DNA from 2 places in the Alitiscatomonas aceti genome. Region 1 is predicted to be linked to the other one. Evidence: a T-box and tRNA genes for the amino acid it is inferred to sense, from the RefSeq annotation. Region 1 holds a T-box; the other holds one or more tRNA genes.
What was found. The T-box of region 1 lies ahead of metG (methionine--tRNA ligase). A T-box ahead of a tRNA ligase gene usually reads a tRNA of that ligase, here a tRNA-Met.

Region 1 (10,680 bases):
GCAGAAAGCCAGGCGCTTAATTCCCCCGGAGGGGTACCATGTCCGGAGGACATGGTATAATCTGTTCAAGGAAAATTCCACGGAACCCGAAGAAAATTTATATTGGGAGAGGTGAGCAAAATTAAAATTGTAACAATTTGCGGCAGTATGAAATTTGCAGAGGAAATGAAGCAGATTTCTTGGAAATTGGAGGCTGAAAAGGGGGTTGCTGTAATTCAATGCGTCTACAATGAGCAGAATGAACCGATACCCGAAGAGGTACAAAAACGTCTTGCGGCAGCGCATTATAAGAAAATAGATATTTGCGATGCCGTTTATATTGTTGACATTGATGGATATATCGGCACATCAGTTGCCAATGAAATTTCATATGCAAGTGCAAATGGAAAAGAACTTATTTTTCACAGCAAACAGTCTTAAAACATTTCACCAAATGAGCATAATCCGTTGGCTGGATAGCAGGGCCGGTTGCCTTGTCAATGATAAAATAAACGGCTGCGCCGTCATTGTCTTTATATCCTCGTGGGAAATCTGGGCACCATTTAGGCACTAAAAAGGCAAGAGTAACGGATATTTAGAACTTGTGAAAGTGCTAATAGTATAGTATTCATGCGGATCTGACACCTTTCACACCTCACAGACTATCAAATGATAATATTTAAAGCATCCGTCAGCAAACCGTAAGACTTTAAATTAAAAAGTAAATGAAAAATATCTGCAAAATATGATATAATTTAAACAGATAACAGATAATAAAGAAATAAGAAGCGACCACATTCCCCGGCAGACCGCCGGGGCCCATAAAGATCCCCGCCGGGACCGCTGCAGAACAGGGAGGTTCAAATCCCTCTTTACAGCGTTTCCCGGCGGGGTTTTATGCGCTATTTTACATATACGACTTTTCCGGTGCGTTCCTTGGGCTCCACAGGTACGGAGGGATCCGCATAGCCCAGGGCGGCCACGCCGTAGATCACATGGTCTGCGGGAACGCCGATCTCGTTTAACAGGGCGCGGACTGCCGGACGGTCGTTGATGTTCTGCATCTGGTTGATCCATACGGAGCCGACGCCGTAAGAGCGGGCCGCCAGGAAGATATTTTCCATGGCGCAGGCGTTGTCCTCCTTCCCCCAGGGGCTTTCCTTTTCATTGGAGGGGATGATCACAGCGGCAGGGCCGTACATGTCGTAGCCTTCCCGGCCCAGTTCAGTCCCGATGAGGCCGCAGAGACGATGGATGATCTCCTGGTTTGTGACCACGGTAAACTGCCAGGTCTGCTTTCCCATGCCGCTGGGAGCGTGGAGGGCGGCCTTTACAAGGTCCTCCAGGACCTCGGCGGGAATGGGGTCTGCGGTGAATTTCCGGATGCTTCTCCGGGTCAGGATGGCGTTCATTACTTCATTCATATTCATTTCTCCTTTACATGGAAACTGACAGGTCTGCGGGCTTCGCCCGTACATTTTCGCTTCTTCCATTATAGCGCAGAATTGCGGTATAAGAAATCAGAAAATGAAAAAATGATCCGCGGTTTAAAGCTCCCAGGAAAATTCCCGGTACCGCTCGGGGCCTTCCAGGCGGTTGTCCCAGGAGGTGACAAAACGGACAGTCACAGAGGTTATCCCACATTTTTTTAAATATTCCAGATTTTCATTATTTTCCGTAATTACATGGAAAAATTCCTGGCCGTGGGCTTCCAGGCTGTCGGCAAAGGCAGCCATGTCCTGGTCAAAGGGCGGAGCGTAGATGGGAAACTCCAGGTAAAGAACAGAAGAATCCCTGGGGGATCCGAACCGCTTTAAGGTCACATTCTGTCCGCGGTAGCGCTCATCGGAAAAGTACTCCTGGTTGAATGCCTCCACCTGTTCCAGGACCGCTTTCTGGATCGTCAGCTCTTCTGGCTCCTGAGGAAGGGAAAAGGCGGAGTCCGTCAGAAAGAAGCTGCCTTCCTGCTCCGAGGTCAGGATCCGGTTCGGGTCGCTGCTGGCGGTTATCTTTAAGGTATGGAGCTTATAGGCCCCGTAGGGAGTGCTCCGCAGCGCATCTGCCGCCTGGCGGTAGATGGCGGCTGCATCGGGAACATCATATTTGGACTTCTCATCTCCGGCCAGCTGGATATTTACAGATACGGTCCAGTTGTTATACAGCTTTTCCTTCCTCTGCTCATCCATCAGCAGAGGATCCTCGGAAAATTCTATGGAGGTATCGGTGATCTCATAATCGGTCTGTGTATCCGCCCAGGAAGCCAGGGAATCGGTAAGGATCTGGCAGAGCTCCTCGTAAGAGGTATTGTCGATGACTGCCTGGATCTCCTTTAATTTTTTCTCATACTCTTCCTGGGAGTGGGATTGGGAATAGGCCAGGAGCTCCTCCATGTCCGGCATCGTATCGGCAGAAACCGGAGCGGACGATTTATGGGAGCAGGCAGAAAGTGCGAAAACAAGCGTAAAAATCAGACATAATAAGGATTTAATCATAAAAACACCTCTCAATATTAAAAAATACTTGACTTATATCTGTTAATATTATAACATATTAATTGTAAACAGTAAATATGATTTTGAAAGGAGGACCATATGAAGAGTATCAAAAAAATTGTTGCATTATCGTTTGTTTTTGTTATGTTTTCTTGCTTCGTAAGCTGGGCGGGAACAAAGCACGTAACTACGGATGAATATGATCCCCGGAATATGACTTGGGAAGAACGTGCCGAATGGGTGGATGCAAATGTTCCTAAGACACACTATGAGGCTCCCGTAGCATTATTCAACGCAAATTCAGAGTGGTTACTTACAGAGGAGACATATTCAGATGTAGGAACAGCCCAATATACAACTGGAACTATGAGAACCAAGGTAAAATTTGTTGTTGATAGGGATGCATATGCTGTAAAAGATTGGGCAACGGCAAAATTTGAGGCTGATGTACTTTCACCTTATGCTAGTGTTGTGGATAAGGCGGTGAATCAGCATTGGATGGTAGAACCAGGCAATCTCAGAATAATATATGAGGCTTGGTATTTAGACCCGACAGGTACACGTTTCATTGAACACTGGTATAATTTACATGGAAGCGGTGCTTATGATGTACAGACAATTAATGGAGAGGGCCCGACAGAGGTGGGACCAACTAGAAAATAATCTCATGAAGCACGATATAGGGGCTTTTATATGGGTAAAAATCATATAAAAGTCCTTTTATTAGTTTATACAAAAATTATTTGTTAAAGTATCTTTATGGTATGAGGTATATAGTGGTTTGCTAACTAAGAATGTAAATGGAAAATATTTGTAAGATGCAATACAATTAGGGCAGATAACAAAATAAATGATAGAAAAAATTCTGCCAGGAAGGAGGCGGCTTATGAAGGGAATGCCATTGGTGTTTTTATCGGATATTATGAGGGAGCAGATGGTACGAGAAAGTGCTCCGATGGTAACAAATATGGTGCTGAACTTTTTTCTTATTGCCATAGGGGCTATGGTGATTTTATATGGTGGAGGTTGGCTCCTGGATAAGATCGCTGGATGGTGGAAGAAGCGAAAAGACAGATAAAAAATAGTTGGATTTTAGGTAATTCACTAGAGTTCATAAAAAGTATCGGTACCTATCTAAAATGAAGAAGAGTTAAATACTATTTCAGAAGTATATTTCTGGTGTAGAGGATGTAAGATGTTATTATATGTCTTTACTGGTGTATTTTGCTGAGAGTTGTTTCTGCGGAGGGATTTTATAGTTTCTGAGACGTCCCCACAGATTTTACAATCTGTGGGGACGTCGATTTTATTCAATAGGGGGGCTGAATGATTTTTGATGTTCTGTATTTGGTTGATTCATACAAAGACGATACTGAAGAATCTAACATCCAGAGATAGGATTTTATAAAAATCTTCTTTAAACCGGAAGCTGCGGATTCACCCTCTGGTCGGAGGCGGGCCCGCAGCCTGGCGGACCTGTTCCTCCAGCCAGGCCGTAAACCGGGGGCGGATCACAGAAAAGGGCACAGGCCCCAGATCCAGGAGGAGCTTATGGAAGTCCAGGGGAGAAAAACGGCTTCCCAGGGCGGCCTCCGCCTGCTCTCTCATGTCCATGTATTCAATATATCCTCCGCAGTACTCCAGATAATTGGCTGGGTTATCGATCATCACCTGCCACAGCTCCCGGACCGTCTGGTCGTCGGCCTGGAAGCAGGAGCGGATGAATTCCCCGGCTCTGGCCTCGTCCCAGCCGTCATAATTGATCCCAATATCCAGCAGGCCATGGACGCAGAGGGACAGGGAGCGCATATGGGCCCGGTACTTTCCGGCGGCCCTGGAAAGGCCGTTGTCAAAGGTACAGGCGATATTTTCCACATAGGTGGCCCAGCCCTCGTTGGCTCCGGAGCAGCTTAATAGAGCGGACAGCGGCGTTTTCGCGTGGGTCCGGTTGTATACGGTCTGGTAGAGATGGCCGGGAAAGCCCTCGTGGGCCAGGGTGGTGTAGAGGTCCTTCCGGCTGTCGGTGGAGCCGCCGTTGATGTAGATGACGTTCTGGTCCCTGTCGTCCACAGGAGCCGTCAGATAAAAGGCGGGGCTTAAGGAACCCTCCAGACAGGAGGGGACCTGGCGGACCTCATAGCCGCACTGGGAAAGCTCCGGGAAAAGCCCCTTCATCTGCTCCTGGAGGTCCAGAAGGATGGCCTGGGGATCAGTCAGGGAAAAGGAGGCGTTTTCCAGACCGGCAGCGGGAGTCTCCCGGAGGATCCGGCCAAGGGCCTCGTAGTCCTTTCGGATCCTGGCCTTTAAGGCCTCCTTAAGCTCCGGGACCGTATAGGAGAGTCCGGGCCCGGTTTTTACCAGGTATTCATAATACTGCTTCCCGTCCCTGGCTCCGGCCAGGCCGCCGTCGTTGATCCCGCGCCCCTTAAGAACGGTCATGCCCTGGATCATGGCCTCGTAGGCCGGAATAAAATGTCCTTGTATGGCGGACAGATGGCGGGAGTGGAGATCCGCCTTCTGCTCTGCGGTCAGAGGGACCTCTTGTTCCAGGGCCGCCAGCCTGGCGGCAAAGGTTTCAGTGAGAAAGTTCTGGTCCGGATCGATCCGGTAGCTCTCACAGGATTCCAGGATCCGGTCGATGGTGGTATCCGAGGGACCCAGGCCCGCATCGGCCTTCTGGTTTTCAAATTCCAGGATCTGGGCGTAATAAGCATCGGTCTGGGACAGAAGGGCCAGGTAGTCCTCCACGTCCTTTAAGGAGTGGAAGGAATATTCTGCCAGGAGAATGGGAAGCTGGGCCTGGACACCGATGGTGGGAGCCAGGGGCTGCTCATAAAGCTCCAGTCCCCGGCCCATGAGGGAGGCCTGGAGGGTCTCGGAAAGGGCGTCGTACACCAGGGCCTGGTCTTCGGTGAGCAGGGAGCGGTCGAAGGCTGCCAGCCGGTCTGCCAGCTCCTGGACCGCCGCCCCGGACTGGATCATGTCCTCCAAAGTGCAGGTACCCAGCCTCGGTTCTCCGGGAGAGATCCCGAAGGCTTCCGGCCGCAGCAGCGTATAGTGGAGGTCCAGGGTACCGGCCTGGGCCATCTCCTCCTGGAAGACCTGGGTGCAGAAGGAATCAAAGGCAGCCTGGGCAGCGGCAATGTCCTCCTGGGACGGACACCCAGGAGCCCCGCCGGACTCCGAAGCCGCGCCGTTTCCCGGAGCGGTGCTGTTTTCAAAGGCCGCGCTGCTTTCTCCGGGCTGCCGGATCCTCTGACGGCCACAGGAGGTGAGAAGCAGGGACAGGGCCAGGAGCCCCCATAGAAGTATGTACGGATGTTTTCGGGAAAAGCCATGTTCAGGCCGCATGACGATACCTCCTTGAAAAGCCGGGCCAGATCCGGGAAGAGCGCCCGGAGACCGGCTGTATACCGCCAGTATATGAAGGGGATGGAAGAGGTATGTGCCGGTTTTTGGCCGGAGGCTGCGGAGCGGGATGGCAGAAGTCTGCCTGCAGGCGTTTTCCCAGTCTTGACAAAACCGCTGGAACAGGATAGACTAGGGGTATAATAGGGAAAAGGCTGTGAAGGGAAGAGTATGCAAAAAGGGAAGCTTTCAGAGACCCCGGATGGTGCGAGCGGGGAGCGGAGCTTTTGCAGAAGATGGTCCCGGAGCTGCGCGGCTGAAGGAGCTGCCGGTAAAAGGGCAGAGAGTTGAGGCCGCGACGGAAGCGCCCGTTAGCGCGTCAGGCTGTTTATGGCAGCCGGTGAGGGGGATCCTGTGAGGGATCTCTGAATTAAAGTGGTAACACGAGGGAGAACTCGTCTTTAAGAGAAGACGGGTCTTTTTTTGTCTTAAAGGAGGATTTTTTATGTGCAAGAATTGTAAGAAGCCGTACTATATTTCCACGGCCATTGCCTACACATCCGGAAAACCGCATATCGGAAATACGTATGAGATCGTGCTGGCAGACGCCATTGCGCGGTACAAAAGAGAGCAGGGCTATGACGTATATTTCCAGACCGGAACCGACGAGCACGGCCAGAAGATCGAGTTAAAGGCCCAGGACGCCGGCGTGACGCCCAAGGAGTTTGTGGACAACGTGGCGGGAGAGATCAAAAATATCTGGGATCTGATGAACACATCCTATGATAAATTCATCCGCACCACTGACGAGTACCATGAAAAGCAGGTGCAGAAGATCTTTAAGAAGCTCTACGAAAAAGGCGATATCTATAAGGGCCATTATGAGGGCCTTTACTGTACGCCCTGCGAGTCCTTCTGGACCCCGTCCCAGGTGGTGGACGGAAAGTGCCCCGACTGTGGCCGTCCGGTACAGCCTGCAAAGGAGGAGGCTTACTTCTTCCGTATGAGCAAATATGCCCAGAAGCTCATCGACCATATCAACAGCCATCCGGAATTTATCCAGCCGGTATCCAGGAAAAATGAGATGATGAACAACTTCCTGCTGCCGGGCTTACAGGATCTCTGCGTATCCAGGACCTCCTTTAAGTGGGGGATCCCGGTGGATTTCGATCCGAAGCATGTGACCTATGTATGGCTGGACGCCCTGACCAACTATATCACAGGGATCGGCTATGACTGCGATGGGAACCATGATGAAAAATTCAATAAGTTCTGGCCGGCAGATCTCCATCTGATCGGTAAGGATATCATCCGGTTCCATACCATTTACTGGCCCATCTTCTTAATGGCCCTGGATCTGCCCCTTCCCAAGCAGGTATTCGGCCATCCGTGGCTCCTCCAGGGCGACGGAAAGATGAGCAAGTCCAAAGGAAACGTGCTGTATGCCGATACGCTGGTGGACTTCTTCGGCGTGGACGCAGTCCGTTACTTTGTACTCCATGAGATGCCCTTTGAGAATGACGGCGTGATCTCCTGGGAATTAATGGTGGAGCGGATGAACTCCGATCTGGCCAATATCCTGGGCAACCTGGTGAACCGTACCGTTTCCATGGCCAATAAATATTTCGGCGGCGTTGTGGAGAACAAAAACGTCTGCGAGGACGTGGATGATGACTTAAAGGCCGCTGTTTTAGAGGCTGTGAAGAAGGCAGACGAGAAGATGGAGAAGCTGCGCGTGGCCGATGCCATCACAGAGATCTTCAATATCTTCCGCCGCAGCAATAAATACATCGACGAGACCACTCCGTGGACTCTGGCAAAGGATGAGGAGAAGAAGGACCGTCTGGCTACGGTGCTTTACAACCTGACCGAGGCCATCACCATCGGCGCGTCTCTCCTGTCCTCCTTTATGCCGGAGACGTCTGAAAAGATCCTGGCCCAGCTCAATACAGAAAAGAGGACTCTGGAGGCCATGGACCAGTTCGGACTGTATCCCAATGGAAATAAGGTAACGGAGAAGCCGGAGATCCTGTTCGCCCGTATGGACGTGAAGGAGGTCCTGGAGAAGGTGGAAGCCATGAAGGCAGAAGAAGCCAAGGCCGCCGGAGAAGAAGAAAACGCCCAGGAGGAAAGCGTTGTGGATGTGGAGAAAAAGCCGGAGATCACCTACGATGACTTTGCAAAGCTCCAGTTCCAGATCGGCCAGATCGTAAAATGCGAGGAAGTGCCCAAGTCCAAGAAGCTGCTCTGCTCCCAGGTGAAGATCGGTTCTGAGACAAGACAGATCATCAGCGGCATCAAGGCCTGGTACAAGCCGGACCAGATGGTGGGGAAAAAGGTCATGGTGGTTACCAACTTAAAGCCGGCAAAGCTGGCGGGAATGCTTTCGGAGGGCATGATCCTGTGTGCTGAGGACGATGAGGGAAATCTGGCTCTTATGACTCCGGAAAAGGATATCAAACCTGGCTCCGAAGTATGCTAGGATGGCAGAGGACGTATTCTGCATCCGACCTTAAGCGGATCGCCATGGGGACCATGGTCCTGGACCATCTGGCGTTCCATCTGATGGAACGCGGCGGCACGGACCTCCCTATGGCCTGGTATATACTGGGAACAGCCATGCGCCTTGCGGGGCGGGTGGCTTTTCCTCTTTATGGTTTTTTTCTGGTCCAGGGCTTTTTCCACACGGGAGACTGGGGAAGGTATATGAAGCGCATGGTCCTTCTGGCTCTGGTTTCAGAGATCCCATTTAACCTTATATGCAGCGGAAGGCCGATGTATCCGGTGCAGAATACGCTGGTAACTCTTTCTATCAGCCTTCTGGCCTTAAAGGGGATCCGGGCCGTCCAGACCTGGGAGCCGGAGGAAGGGGCCTTTGGAGGCCGTGCGGGGGCTGTGTGGCTTAAAACGGCGGCCATTGTCCTTACAGCAGCTGCTTCCATGGCGGCGTCCGGGCTTTTAAACTCCGACTACGGCCCACTGGGCGTGCTTTTTATCCTGATCCTGTATTTTTATAATGGAAATTTCCAGGCCCAGAGCCTGGCGGGAGGCGCGGTGCTGATCCTTCTGGAGGGAATCGTCTGGGGCGGCTTCGGATGCATTGCATTTTTCTTCATCAGCCGTTACAATGGAACCAGAGGAAGGCGGCTGGGATATCTGCCTTATGTGTTTTACCCGGCCCATCTGCTCATCATTTACTTCATAGGAGTGCTGATCTATGGAATACATTTTTGATACCCACGCCCATTACGACGATGAGGCGTTTGACGAGGACAGGGAGAGCCTGATCGGGAGCCTTAGAGAGAACGGGATCGGGAACGTCTGCAACATCGGTGCCAGTATGGAGTCCTGCCGGACCACCCTGGCCCTGGCGGAAGAATATCCCTTTTTTTACGGGGCTCTGGGGGTCCATCCCAATGAGACAAAGGATCTGACCGAGGAGGACATGGACTGGCTCCGGAAGGCCTCCGGATCGGAAAAGATCGTGGCCATCGGAGAGATCGGCCTGGATTATTACTGGGATGAGCCGGACCGGGAGATCCAGAAAAAATGGTTTGTCCGCCAGCTCTCCATCGCAAAGGACACGGGGCTTCCTGTGGTGATCCACAGCCGGGACGCGGCAAAGGACACCATGGACATTATAAAAGCGGAGCACAAAGGGACCACCGGCGGCGTGATCCACTGCTTTTCCTACGGTGTGGACCAGGCCCGGGAATATCTGGACATGGGATATTTCTTAGGGATCGGCGGCGTCTTGACCTTTAAGAACGCCAAAAAGCTGAAGGAGGTGGCGGAATACGCGCCCATGGACCGTCTGGTCCTGGAGACGGACTGTCCCTACCTGACGCCCGTTCCCTACCGGGGAAAGAGAAATTCCTCCCTGTATCTTTCCTATGTGGCAGAGGCCCTGGCAGAGCTTAAGGGCATGGAGAAGGACGAAGTGATCCGTGTCACCGCAGAGAATGCCAGACGGCTTTACAGGCTTTAAGAAAAGTGAGAATCGTATATGAAAGAATATCTGGGAAATCCCAAGAACACCATTGAGATCATACAGAAGTATGAATTTATGTTCCAGAAAAAATTTGGACAGAACTTTCTGATCGATACCCATGTGCTGGAAAAGATCATAAACGCCGCCGGAGTCACAAAGGACGACTGTGTGCTGGAGATCGGCCCCGGCATCGGCACCATGACCCAGTACCTGGCAGAAAATGCCAGGCAGGTGGTGGCCGTGGAGATCGACCGGAACCTGATCCCCATCCTGGGGGAGACCCTGGCGGCCTGGGACAACGTGACCATCATCAACGAGGATATTTTAAAGGTGGATATCCGGGAGCTGGCGGACCGGTATAACGGCGGCCGTCCCATTAAGGTGGTGGCGAATCTTCCGTACTATATTACTACGCCCATCATCATGGGGCTGTTTGAAAGCGGCGTGCCCATTGATAACATTACGGTCATGGTCCAGAAGGAGGTGGCCGACCGGATGAAGGAGGGGCCTGGCTCCAAGGATTACGGGGCCCTGTCTCTGGCGGTCCAGTATTATGCAAAGCCGGAGATCGTGGCCAACGTGCCGCCCAACTGCTTTATTCCCAGGCCCAATGTGGGCTCTGCGGTGATCCGGCTCACAAGGTACACGGATCCGCCGGTGACGGTCCGGGATGAGAAGCTGATGTTTAAGCTGATCCGGGCGTCCTTTAACCAGAGGAGAAAGACTTTGCAGAACGGATTAAATAATGCTCCGGAGCTGCCGTTTTCCAAGGAAAAGGTGGCTGCGGCCATTGCGCGCATGGGCCTTCCGGCATCGGTCCGGGGCGAGGCGCTGACGCTTTCCCAGTTTGCAGAGCTTTCCGATATTTTA
Region 2 (10,680 bases), on a different contig from region 1:
TATCGTTTCGCTGATCCGCCGTTATACCCGCTTTAACCAGCCGGATGGGACCGTGCAGAAGCTTGTATTTGACGGACTGGAGATCGACCCGGAAGCCCGTCTGGTCACTGCGGAAAACGGTACCTTTGAACTTCCCCCGAAGGAATTTGACCTGCTGTTATACTGTGCAAAAAATCAGGGGAAGATCCTGACCAAGAAGCAGATCTATGAAAATGTCTGGGGAGACGAATATTTCTATGACGACAGCAATATCATGGCGGTCATCAGCCGGCTCCGCAAAAAACTGGAGGCCGCTCCTTCAAGCCCAAAGTATATCCAGACCATCAAAGGGATCGGCTACCGCTTTAATAAGGAGGTATAGCTGGTATGGGGATCCTTGTTTTTCTGTCCATTATGACCGCGGCTCTGGCGGTCCTGTTCTCCTGGTACCGTATCCGGCGGGTGAAAGAGCAGATCGCGGAGATCGCAGACGCTCTGGCTGATGTGAAAAACGGAAATGGCGGCCGCCGGATCCTGTCCGCAGCAAATGAGCTGGCAGCCCCCATTGCCTATGAGATCAATGAGATCGTTGTGTCCTATGAACGCAGGCTTTCTGCGGTGCGGCAGGCAGAGGAGGCAAACCGTCAGCTTATGACCAGCCTTTCCCATGATGTCCGGACACCCCTTACAACACTCATCGGATATCTTGATGCCGCCCACAAAGGACTTGTTGCGGGCAGGGACCGGGATGAATATATCGAAACGGCCCGCCGGAAGGCCCATGATCTGAAAGAATATATTGACGTTCTCTTTGACTGGTTCAGGTTGAATTCCAATGAGTTTGCCATGGAGATCCATCCCACTGAAGCGGCAGAGCTCACAAGAAATATCCTGATCGACTGGGTCCCGGTCTTTGAGGATAAGGAGATCGGTTATGACATTGACATTCCCGAGCGTCCGGTCCGGGTAAGGCTCGACGCAGACGGATATATGAGGATCATAAACAACCTCATCCAGAATGCGGTCGCCCACAGCGGCGGGGATGAAATCAAGATCGCTCTGTCAGAGCAGGGGGGTGCCATGAAGCTTCTTGTGGCGGACAATGGCGTGGGGATCGGGAAGGAAGATCTGAAGCATATTTTTGAACGGCTGTATAAGTGTGATAAGGGCCGGTCCCAGAAGGGCAGCGGGCTGGGCCTTTCCATTGTCCATCAGCTTGTGGAAAAGATGGGAGGCAGCATCACTGTGGAAAGCACACCGGGAAAAGGAACAGAATTTACCCTGGTTTTCCCCCTGGATGAGTGAGCGGCCCCCTGGCATTCTGGCCGGATCTTAAACTGCAAGGTTTTTGCAAGGCTGCGGCAAGGTTCATGCAAGGATGGCGTGATAGAATCCCTTACAGAACAGGAGGTTTGCCTATGGACACAAATACCATCATTGAAACAAGAAACCTGACCAAGCAGTATGGCCCGCAAAAGAGCGTGGCTGACTTAAGTATCCATGTGAAGCGCGGGAGGATCTATGGTCTGCTGGGGAGGAACGGGGCCGGAAAAACGACCACCATGAAAATGCTGCTGGGACTGACGAAGCCCACGTCCGGCGAGGTGCGGATCTGGGGAAATCCTTTGCAGGGGAATGAAAAGAAGATCCTGCCCCGCATCGGCAGCCTGATCGAGTCCCCCGGCTTTTATCCCAATCTGACCGCTGCGGAAAATCTGCGTATCTTTGCCATTCTGCGGGGCGTGCCAAACGGTCATGCCATCAGGGATGCCCTGGATCTGGTGGGGCTGCCTTATAAAGACAAAAAGCTCTTTTCACAGTATTCCCTTGGCATGAAGCAGCGGCTTGCCATTGCCCTTGCCATTATGCACGATCCGGAGCTTCTGATCCTGGATGAGCCCATCAATGGGCTTGATCCCATCGGCATTGCAGAGGTGCGTTCCTTTATCCGGGAGCTCTGTGATACAGGAGGGAAGACCATTCTGATCTCCAGCCATATCCTTTCGGAAATTTCCCTGCTGGCGGACGATATTGGGATCATTGACCACGGCACACTGCTGGAAGAGGAAAGCCTTGCCAGACTGGAGCAGAAAAGCGGCAGGCATGTCCGTTTTACGCTTTCCGACACCGCCCAGGCCGCAAGGATCCTGGAGTGCAGCTTCCATGAAACCCGTTTCTCCATCCAGGATGACCACAGGCTGCAGCTCCACAATCTTGATCTGCCGGTCGGAAAAGTTGTAACTGCCTTTGTGGAAAACGGACTGGAGGTATCGGAGGCCCATACCTGTGAAGAAAGCCTGGAGGATTATTTCAGGCGTGTGACGGGAGGCGAGGGGATTGCTTAGACTGATGGAGTGTGAATTTCTGAAGCTGAAACGCAGGCCTCTGGTCTTTATTTCTCTGGTGCTTTCCGTTTTCATGCCGTTGGCGTACGTTTTTTTCCTGTCAGATGTGAATACGGATGTGGATGCTGTAAATGGAGTGATGTCCAGCCTGTTCCAGCTCAGCGCATATCTGCTTCTGATGCCGCTTCTTGTGATCCTGGCTTCCAGCCTGCTGTTTCAGGAGCTGGACCATGATACTTTGAAAAACCTTGCGGCCATACCCGTGGACCGGACGAAGCTGGTGCTTTCCAAAATGCTGGTCCTGCTGCTGTTTGCCGTTGGCTTCATGGCGGCGGGAGGCCTGGTGAATCTTGCGGTCCTGCTGGTCCGGGGATGGGAGCCGGTTGGGTTCTGGACGCTGTTTTGGGTTGGGCTGGAAGAGGGAGTGATCATGTGGGCCGGAGCGCTTCCCTGCATTCTTCTGGTGGTCCTTCTCAATAAAAATTATATCGTGTCCGTTGTGATCACCTTTTTTTACACCATTGTGAATTATATCTTTTCCATGAACGATCTCTTTCTGACGCAGCCCTTTGGGCTGAACATCGGTACCCTGCTTCCGGGACCGCTGGCTTTCCGCTGGACCTTCCAGTTTTATGACCAGAGCCGGACCAGCGCGGAGCTGGCAGAGCTGCTGGAGCGGATCAGCCCGTATTTTCTCGGCCGCGCCCAGGTGTTCAGTGTGATCGTTGTGGAAGCTATTGTTTTTCTGACGCTGATCGCGATGGCCTTCCGGCGTCAGGAGATTTAAGGAGGTGGGATCATGTGGAATCTGTTAAGAGCAGAATTACTGAAGCTGCGCCGGTGCCAGATCCTTCTGGTGGGGCTTATGGCCCTTGGGCTCTGCCCTCTGGTACAATATGGAAGCCAGATGATCATTGAGGCGGAATACCGGGATCCGGACTATGATATCCGGACGCTTTTTGCCAATGTTGTCTGGGGCAACACCCAGATATTTCTGCCCATTTCACTGGTGATGACAGGCGCCTGGCTCATGGACAGGGAGTCTTCCCATGATACGCTGAAAAATATCATGGCGGTCCCTGTTTCTATGCCAGGGCTTCTGGGGACAAAGCTGCTTCTGACCGGCATGCTTGCAGTCCTTCTGGGAATATACAGTGCCGGCGTTACCCTGGTCACTGGACTGGTGGCCGGCCTGCCGGGACTGACTGCGGAGGTGCTTTTTCATGGCAGTACGCAGATCGTGGCGGCTGCCTTTACTACAAGTCTGGTCTGTATGCCCCTGATCCTGATCTTTGGACAGATCCGCGGGGCATATCTGGGAGGCTCCATCCTGGCGTTCTTCCTGGGATACAGCATGCTGTTCTTCAAAGGCGGCGTCCTTTCCAGCCTGTATCCGTTTTCGGCTGCGCTGGTCCTGGCGGGCTTCGATCTGAGCGGATATGCCGGGACGACCGCGGCTCCGGATCTGGGGTTTGCCGCCGCCGGGGTCGGCGTTATGGTCCTCTGGACAGGAATGCTGCTTTTGCGGTCCCGTAAGAAAAAAGAGATGCGTCCTCGCAGGCAGGCCAGTGCCAGGGGGAAGGCGAGAAGGGCTGCGCCGCTGTAAGGGGCTGCGGCCCGTGGTTTCCGGAGGCTTTTTCCGGACCTTTGGCTGTGCCGGTCCACATGTTCCAGTTTTTTCATCTTGACATACAGAACAAATGTTCGTATAATAAGAACAGAACATACGTTCTTTTTCGAAACGGGGGATGATACGGCAGACCGTACCCTCTGTGTGTGAAGCTGTGTGGGAAAGAGAGGATGGCTGGAATGGAATATCGGGCATTGGGAAATTCAAATCTGGATGATGGGACCGTCAAAGGCGACCGGAGAGAGGCTGCCTGTATGGCATGGTTTCCGGCCGGACGGGAGCTGTATCCGGTTTCTGTTAAATTTAAGGGCGACGACGGGGAGGTCATCTGCGTCAGGAACATCAATATCTCATCGTCAGAGGATATCCTGTGCAACGGGATCGCTTCAAAGCAGTTTTTATGCAATGCGGTCATCGGCGGCCTGGTCCAGGATTTTGCCCTGATCTTTTATGCCAGGCCGTCCCGGTGGGAGATCGTATTCCGCCCAAGGCAGTAGGGGGGCGGAAGCCCTGCTTTTACCAGGATTTTTCACAGAGCATTCACGAAATCCATGAAAAATAAAATTATTGTTGACATTTTATTCCAAACATGGTATCCTAATGTTCGTTGAGCAAAGCGTGGCGGAATAGCTCAGTTGGCTAGAGCATACGGTTCATACCCGTAGTGTCGAGAGTTCGAATCTCCCTTCCGCTACTAAAATGGGATCCTGAATACAGGGTCCCTTTTTTATAGAAATTTTCTTATCTTTTTTCCGTATTCTGTGGTATACTAAATATAATTTCGTTGTATATTATATGATTTATGTAATACCAGCAGGATAAAACGGAGGGTTCCATGTATCAGTTTATCGTAAATCCCAGTGCAGGAACTGGTAAGGGGTATCGCATATGGAAAAGGCTGGAGAAGCAGCTGGAAAATGAAGGACGGGAATACCGGGTGTTTTTTACGGAAAACCGGGGAGATGCGGCTGAGATCGCCAGGGCGCTGACCGCCGATAAAAATGAACCGAAGACGATCATTATCGTAGGCGGAGAGGGGACGTATAACGAAGTTTTAAACGGAGTGTCCTTTAAAGGGATGGTGACCCTGGGCTACGTCCCGGCAGGATTCCGGAACGCCCTTTCCCGGAGGAGCCGGCCGCACAGTAAGGTAAGGGTCCAGTGCAGGCGCGTCCTCCATCCGCAATATTATGAACTGCTGGATTATGGCGTTGTGACCTGCGGGGAGGATGAGATCTTTAACCGGAGGTTTGCCGGAAGGTGCGGCGTGGGACTGGATGCGGCCGTCTGCCATAACCTGCTGTGCTGTCCCGTCCGCAGCCAGATGAACCGGCTTCATATGACCGGAATGCTGAAGGTGGTACTGGCGTTAAAGCAGCTGGCGCTGGCGCGTCCGGTGCGGGGGCATCTGCTCCTGGACGGCGTAAGGAAGGTGGAATTCAATTATATCTACTTTATCACGATCCGGATGGGGCAGGAGAAAAAGAAGAGGCCAAGACGCGGACAGGAGGTGCCGGAGGACAGCGGGAAGATGACGGTCTACGTGGCCAACAGCTCTCTGAAGCGGAGGATGTTCGGGCCGGTCCTGGACGTGATCGCAGGGGTAAGAAAGAAAGAGCGCGGTGTCAGGAGCTTTGAATGCAGCGAGGTGGCGGTCCATCTGGAGCGGCCCCTGGCGGTCCATGTGGACGGGGAAAGCTGTATGTGCCAGCAGGATATGCAGATCCGGTGCATCCCCAGGAAGATCCGGATGATCAGCGCTTAGAATAAATATCAATGGCAAAGGAGAATGAGTATGAGGATCGGTCAGGGATACGATGTACACCGGCTGACGGAAGGCAGGAAGCTGATTCTGGGGGGTGTGGACATTCCCTATGAAAAAGGGCTTCTGGGTCATTCAGATGCAGACGTACTGCTGCACGCCATTATGGATGCGCTCCTGGGAGCGGCTGCCCTGGGAGATATCGGGCAGCATTTCCCGGATTCCGACGAGGCGTATAAGGGGATCTCCAGCCTTTCCCTTTTAAAACGGGTGGGAGAGATCCTGGCGGAAAACGGGTTCCTCATTGAGAATATCGATTCAACGGTGATCGCCCAGAAGCCGAAGCTTCTGCCGTACCGGCCGGGGATGATGGAGAATATCGCAGACGCCCTGGGGCTGGAGAGAGACCGGGTCAGCGTTAAGGCTACCACAGAGGAGGGGCTGGGCTTTACGGGAAACGGCGAGGGGATCGCGGCCCAGGCCGTGTGCCTGCTCTCCACGGTGGCAGATTACGATCCGGGGGACCGGATGGATGCGGGAGGCTGTACGGGCTGTCCCGGCTGTCAGAAAGAATAAAAAAGAGGAGAAGACCATGAAAATCTATAATACCCTTTCCAGAAGAAAAGAAGAGTTCGTTCCGGTGGAGCCGGGAAAAGTAAAAATGTATGTCTGCGGTCCCACGGTCTATAACCTGATCCATATCGGAAACGCCCGTCCCATGATCGTATTCGATACGGTCCGCAGATATTTTGAGTATAAGGGCTATGAGGTGAATTTTGTGTCCAACTTTACTGACGTGGACGACAAGATCATTAAAAAGTCCATCGAGGAGGGTGTGGACGCAGATACGGTCTCCAAGCGGTATATTGCCGAATGCAGAAAGGATATGGAGGCAATGAATATCATGCCCGCCACAAAGAATCCCCTGGCCACAGAGGAGATCGGCGGTATGCTGGATATGATCCGCACCCTGATCGAAAAGGGCTATGCTTACGCGGCGGCAGACGGCACCGTTTATTACCGGGTGAGAAAATTCAAGGATTACGGAAAGCTGTCCCATAAAAACCTGGACGATCTCCAGTCCGGCTTCCGTGAGATCAAGGTCACTGGTGAAGAGGGCAAAGAGGATCCCAACGATTTCGTACTCTGGAAGCCCAAAAAGGAAGGAGAGCCCTTCTGGGAGTCCCCCTGGTGCCAGGGCCGTCCCGGCTGGCATATTGAGTGCTCGGTCATGGCCAAGAGATACCTGGGTGACGAGATCGACATCCATGCCGGCGGCGAGGATCTGATCTTCCCCCACCACGAAAATGAGATCGCCCAGAGTGAGGCGGCCAACGGTGTGACCTTTGCCAGATACTGGATGCACAACGGCTTTCTGAACATTGATAATAAGAAGATGTCCAAATCCCTGGGCAATTTCTTTACAGTACGGGAGATCGGAGAAAAATATGATCTCCAGGTGCTCCGTTTCTTTATGCTGAGCGCCCATTACAGAAGCCCGCTGAATTTCAGCGCGGAGCTGATGGAGGCGTCGAAAAACGGCCTGGACCGTATCCTTACAGGCGTTGAGAAGCTGAAGGAGCTGGAGGAAAAGGCGGCTGCCGGAACCATGAGCGCCGCAGAACTGGAAAACCAGAAAAAGGCCATGGAGCTGGTGGAAAAATACGAAGCGGCCATGGAGGACGATTTCAATACGGCCGACGCCGTATCCGCAGTCTTCGAGCTGGTAAAGCTCAGCAACTCCACTGCATCTGCGGAAAGCACCGGCGCATATGTGGGCTGGATGAAGGAGACCATTGAACGGCTCTGCGGCGTTCTTGGGATCATCACAGAGAAAAAGGAAGAGATCCTGGATTCTGAGATCGAGGATATGATCGCCCAGAGGCAGGCTGCCAGAAAGGCAAAGGATTTTGCCCTGGCCGACCAGATCCGCGGAAAGCTCCTGGATATGGGGATCATCCTGGAGGATACCAGAGAGGGAGTAAAATGGAAACGGGCGTAAACTCTTTTTCCCGGTTTAAGGAAGCGTTCCGGCTGAAGGAGGCGGATGCTTCCCAGTATTCGCCGCTGGTGCTGGCCTATATCGGAGATGCGGTCTATGAGATCATGATCCGCACCAAGGTGGTCAACGACGGCAACGTCCAGGTGAACAAGCTCCATAAGCATACGGCGGGGCTTGTGAAGGCGTCGGCCCAGATGGAGCTTCTGCTGGCTGTGTGGGAGGAGCTGACCGAAGAGGAAAAGACGGTCTGCCGCCGGGGGAGGAACGCCAAATCCGGCTCCATGGCTAAAAATGCCACCATGAAGGAATACCGCATGGCCACAGGCTTTGAGGCCCTGGTGGGATATCTTTATCTGGCGGAGCGGTTTGACCGGCTCACAGAGGTGGTGAGCCTGGGACTTGAAAAAATCGGAGAACTGAAAGAGGAAGACGGAAGATGAGATATGAAGAACTGACCATAGAAGGCCGCAACGCGGTCCTGGAGGCATTCCGGGCAGGAAAGCCCATTGACCGCCTGTTTATCCTGGACGGATGCCAGGACGGGCCTGTAAAGAGCATTTTGCGGGAAGCAAAAAAACACGATACCATCATCACCTTTGTGCCCAAAGAGCGGCTGGACCAGATGTCTGACACGGGCCACCACCAGGGGGTCATCGCTTATGGAGCAGCCTATGAATATGCAGAGGTGGAGGATATGTTAAAGGCTGCCGAGGAAAAAGGAGAGCCGCCGTTTCTGATCCTTCTGGACGGCATTGAGGACCCCCATAACCTGGGTGCCATCATCCGTACTGCCAATTTGGCAGGGGCCCACGGCGTCATCATTCCCAAACGCCGCGCCTCCGGCCTTACGGCAACGGTGGCCAGAACATCGGCCGGGGCGCTGAATTATACGCCGGTGGCAAAGGTGACCAATCTGGCGGCCACCATCGAGGATCTGAAAAAACGCGGCCTGTGGTTCGTCTGCGCCGATATGGGCGGGGATGTGATGTACCGGGTGAACCTTACGGGCCCCATCGGCCTGGTGGTGGGCAACGAGGGCGACGGAGTCAGCCGGCTGGTCCGGGAGAAATGCGATATGACGGCCTCCATCCCCATGCAGGGGCAGATCGATTCCTTAAACGCGTCTGTGGCCGCCGGTGTGCTGGCTTATGAGATCGTGAGACAGAGGATGGGAAAAAAATAAGAAACAGAGAGGGCGGGTACGGTCTGATGTACCCGCCTGTTTTGTGCCATGGGCCTGGAAGCTCAGCTTTCCAGGGTATATACCCGGTACAGATTGGACCAGGGATTTCCGATGATGTAGGACGTATAGACCCGGCCGGGCCGCACGTTGATGCCAAAGCTCATGATCGGGTCGTTTACCATACAGGCGGAGCAGCCGCCGGTAATGGCCGTCAGGAGGATCACTGGAAGCTCTGCAAAGCCTGTAAGGGACGCCTGGGAGGCGGTGACGAAAAATGTATAGTTTCCGGCTGCCGTCTGCTTAAAGGTGGTCACCTCTTTAAAGCCCACGCCGCCGAAGACGATCTGGTTATTAAAGGTGCGTACGTCGTAATTGGAGCCGCTGTAAGACATATTGGCCACCCGGAGGCAGCCGTAGCCTGCCGGGATATTGGTGCAGCCCATGTCGGAGACACGGGACAGGGTGATGCCTCCCGGCGTGTCAAGGAGCACCATGGTCACCTTTTCCCCGGAAATGAAGGATAGGGTCCTCCGGTACAGGGCCGGGCCGTTGGTACGGCGCACAGTGACGGTATGGAAGCCGTCGGACACCTGGATGTAGGAGGATACAGTGGCGAAGGTGGAACCGGAAAAAATATTCCTTCCGTCGATCCATACGTCCAGATCCTGGCCGTTGGTGGAGGCGTTTAAGAAACGGACCTGGCTGGAATAGGGAGAGGACGGAGGGAAGGGAAAGACCGGAGGCACCGGCCACGGAAACGTATTTCCCGGCCAGACAGGCTCACCGCCCGGAGGCGCCACAGGCGTGGTGGGGACGCCGGCCAGGTTATTGTCCGGCCAGACAGGCTCGCCGCCCGGAGGCGCCACGGGCGTGGTGGGGACGCCGGCCAGGTCATTGTCCGGCCAGACAGGCTCACCGCCTGGAGGCGCCACGGGCGTGGTGGGGACGCCGGCCAGGTCATTGTCCGGCCAGACAGGCTCACCGCCTGGAGGCGCCACAGGCGTGGTAGGAACACCGGAAATATCCGGCCATGCCGCTGCTGCGCCGGCATTCGTTTCTTCCGGGGCGGTTCCGGCCCCTTCTCTGGGAGTTCTGATCTCGTTGTTTTCTGGCATGAAAAAACCTCTGTGTTTTTTAATTTAAGATATGTAAAAAAAATTTTAAAGTTCCTGTTGACAAATCCGTAGACGTATGTTATTATAACTGAGGCTTAAGAAAACAACCCGCTGCTATAGCACAGTCGGTAGTGCGCATCCTTGGTAAGGATGAGGTCACCAGTTCGATTCTGGTTAGCAGCTCTCTTTAAAAGCCGTAAAAGCTTTCCGATCCGTCGGAAAGCTTTTTTTGTCGGGATCCGACACCGGCAGCACAAAAATAAAAGGAAAGAGGAAGGTACAATGAAGAAATCCTATGAAATGGACATGTGCAGCGGACCAGTCCTGGGAAAGATCCTGATCTATTCTTTTCCCCTGATGCTGTCTGGCATCTTACAGCTTCTTTTTAACGCCGCAGACGTGATCGTCGTGGGCCGTTATGCGGGGAGCCAGTCTCTGGCGGCCGTGGGCTCCACCGGCGCTCTGATCAATCTGCTGATCAATGTGTTCATCGGCCTGTCTGTGGGAGTCAACGTGCTGGTGGCCCAGTATTACGGGGCAAAGAGAGAGCAGGACGTCAATGAGACGGTCCACACAGCCGTAGCCATCAGCCTGCTGTCCGGCGTGTTCCTGGTGGCCCTGGGACTTCTTGTGACCCGGCCTCTGCTGGAGCTGATGGGCACTC

Region 2: it has a tRNA-Met gene. The T-box ahead of metG (methionine--tRNA ligase) is inferred to sense a tRNA for this amino acid. The anticodon was not compared.

What each region holds. Positions count from the first base shown of each region.
Region 1 is NZ_JAOQJF010000015.1:23,971-34,650, reverse strand. It holds gene OCV69_RS08945 (hypothetical protein) at 112-420, shown strand; gene OCV69_RS08940 (nitroreductase family protein) at 882-1,403, opposite strand; gene OCV69_RS08935 (hypothetical protein) at 1,527-2,471, opposite strand; gene OCV69_RS08930 (hypothetical protein) at 2,571-3,134, shown strand; gene OCV69_RS08925 (hypothetical protein) at 3,358-3,549, shown strand; gene OCV69_RS08920 (DUF885 domain-containing protein) at 3,909-5,822, opposite strand; T-box leader at 6,028-6,285, shown strand; gene metG (methionine--tRNA ligase) at 6,325-8,301, shown strand; gene OCV69_RS08910 (TraX family protein) at 8,295-9,053, shown strand; gene OCV69_RS08905 (TatD family hydrolase) at 9,037-9,807, shown strand; gene rsmA (16S rRNA (adenine(1518)-N(6)/adenine(1519)-N(6))-dimethyltransferase RsmA) at 9,826-10,680, shown strand, end outside.
Region 2 is NZ_JAOQJF010000003.1:158,306-168,985, forward strand. It holds gene OCV69_RS02550 (response regulator transcription factor) at 1-361, shown strand, start outside; gene OCV69_RS02555 (sensor histidine kinase) at 367-1,284, shown strand; gene OCV69_RS02560 (ABC transporter ATP-binding protein) at 1,398-2,324, shown strand; gene OCV69_RS02565 (ABC transporter permease) at 2,317-3,111, shown strand; gene OCV69_RS02570 (ABC transporter permease) at 3,124-3,930, shown strand; gene OCV69_RS02575 (hypothetical protein) at 4,134-4,451, shown strand; tRNA gene OCV69_RS02580 (tRNA-Met) at 4,575-4,648, shown strand; gene OCV69_RS02585 (diacylglycerol/lipid kinase family protein) at 4,790-5,719, shown strand; gene ispF (2-C-methyl-D-erythritol 2,4-cyclodiphosphate synthase) at 5,750-6,292, shown strand; gene cysS (cysteine--tRNA ligase) at 6,309-7,718, shown strand; gene OCV69_RS02600 (Mini-ribonuclease 3) at 7,703-8,158, shown strand; gene rlmB (23S rRNA (guanosine(2251)-2'-O)-methyltransferase RlmB) at 8,155-8,901, shown strand; gene OCV69_RS02610 (DUF4397 domain-containing protein) at 8,964-10,016, opposite strand; tRNA gene OCV69_RS02615 (tRNA-Thr) at 10,127-10,199, shown strand; gene OCV69_RS02620 (MATE family efflux transporter) at 10,299-10,680, shown strand, end outside.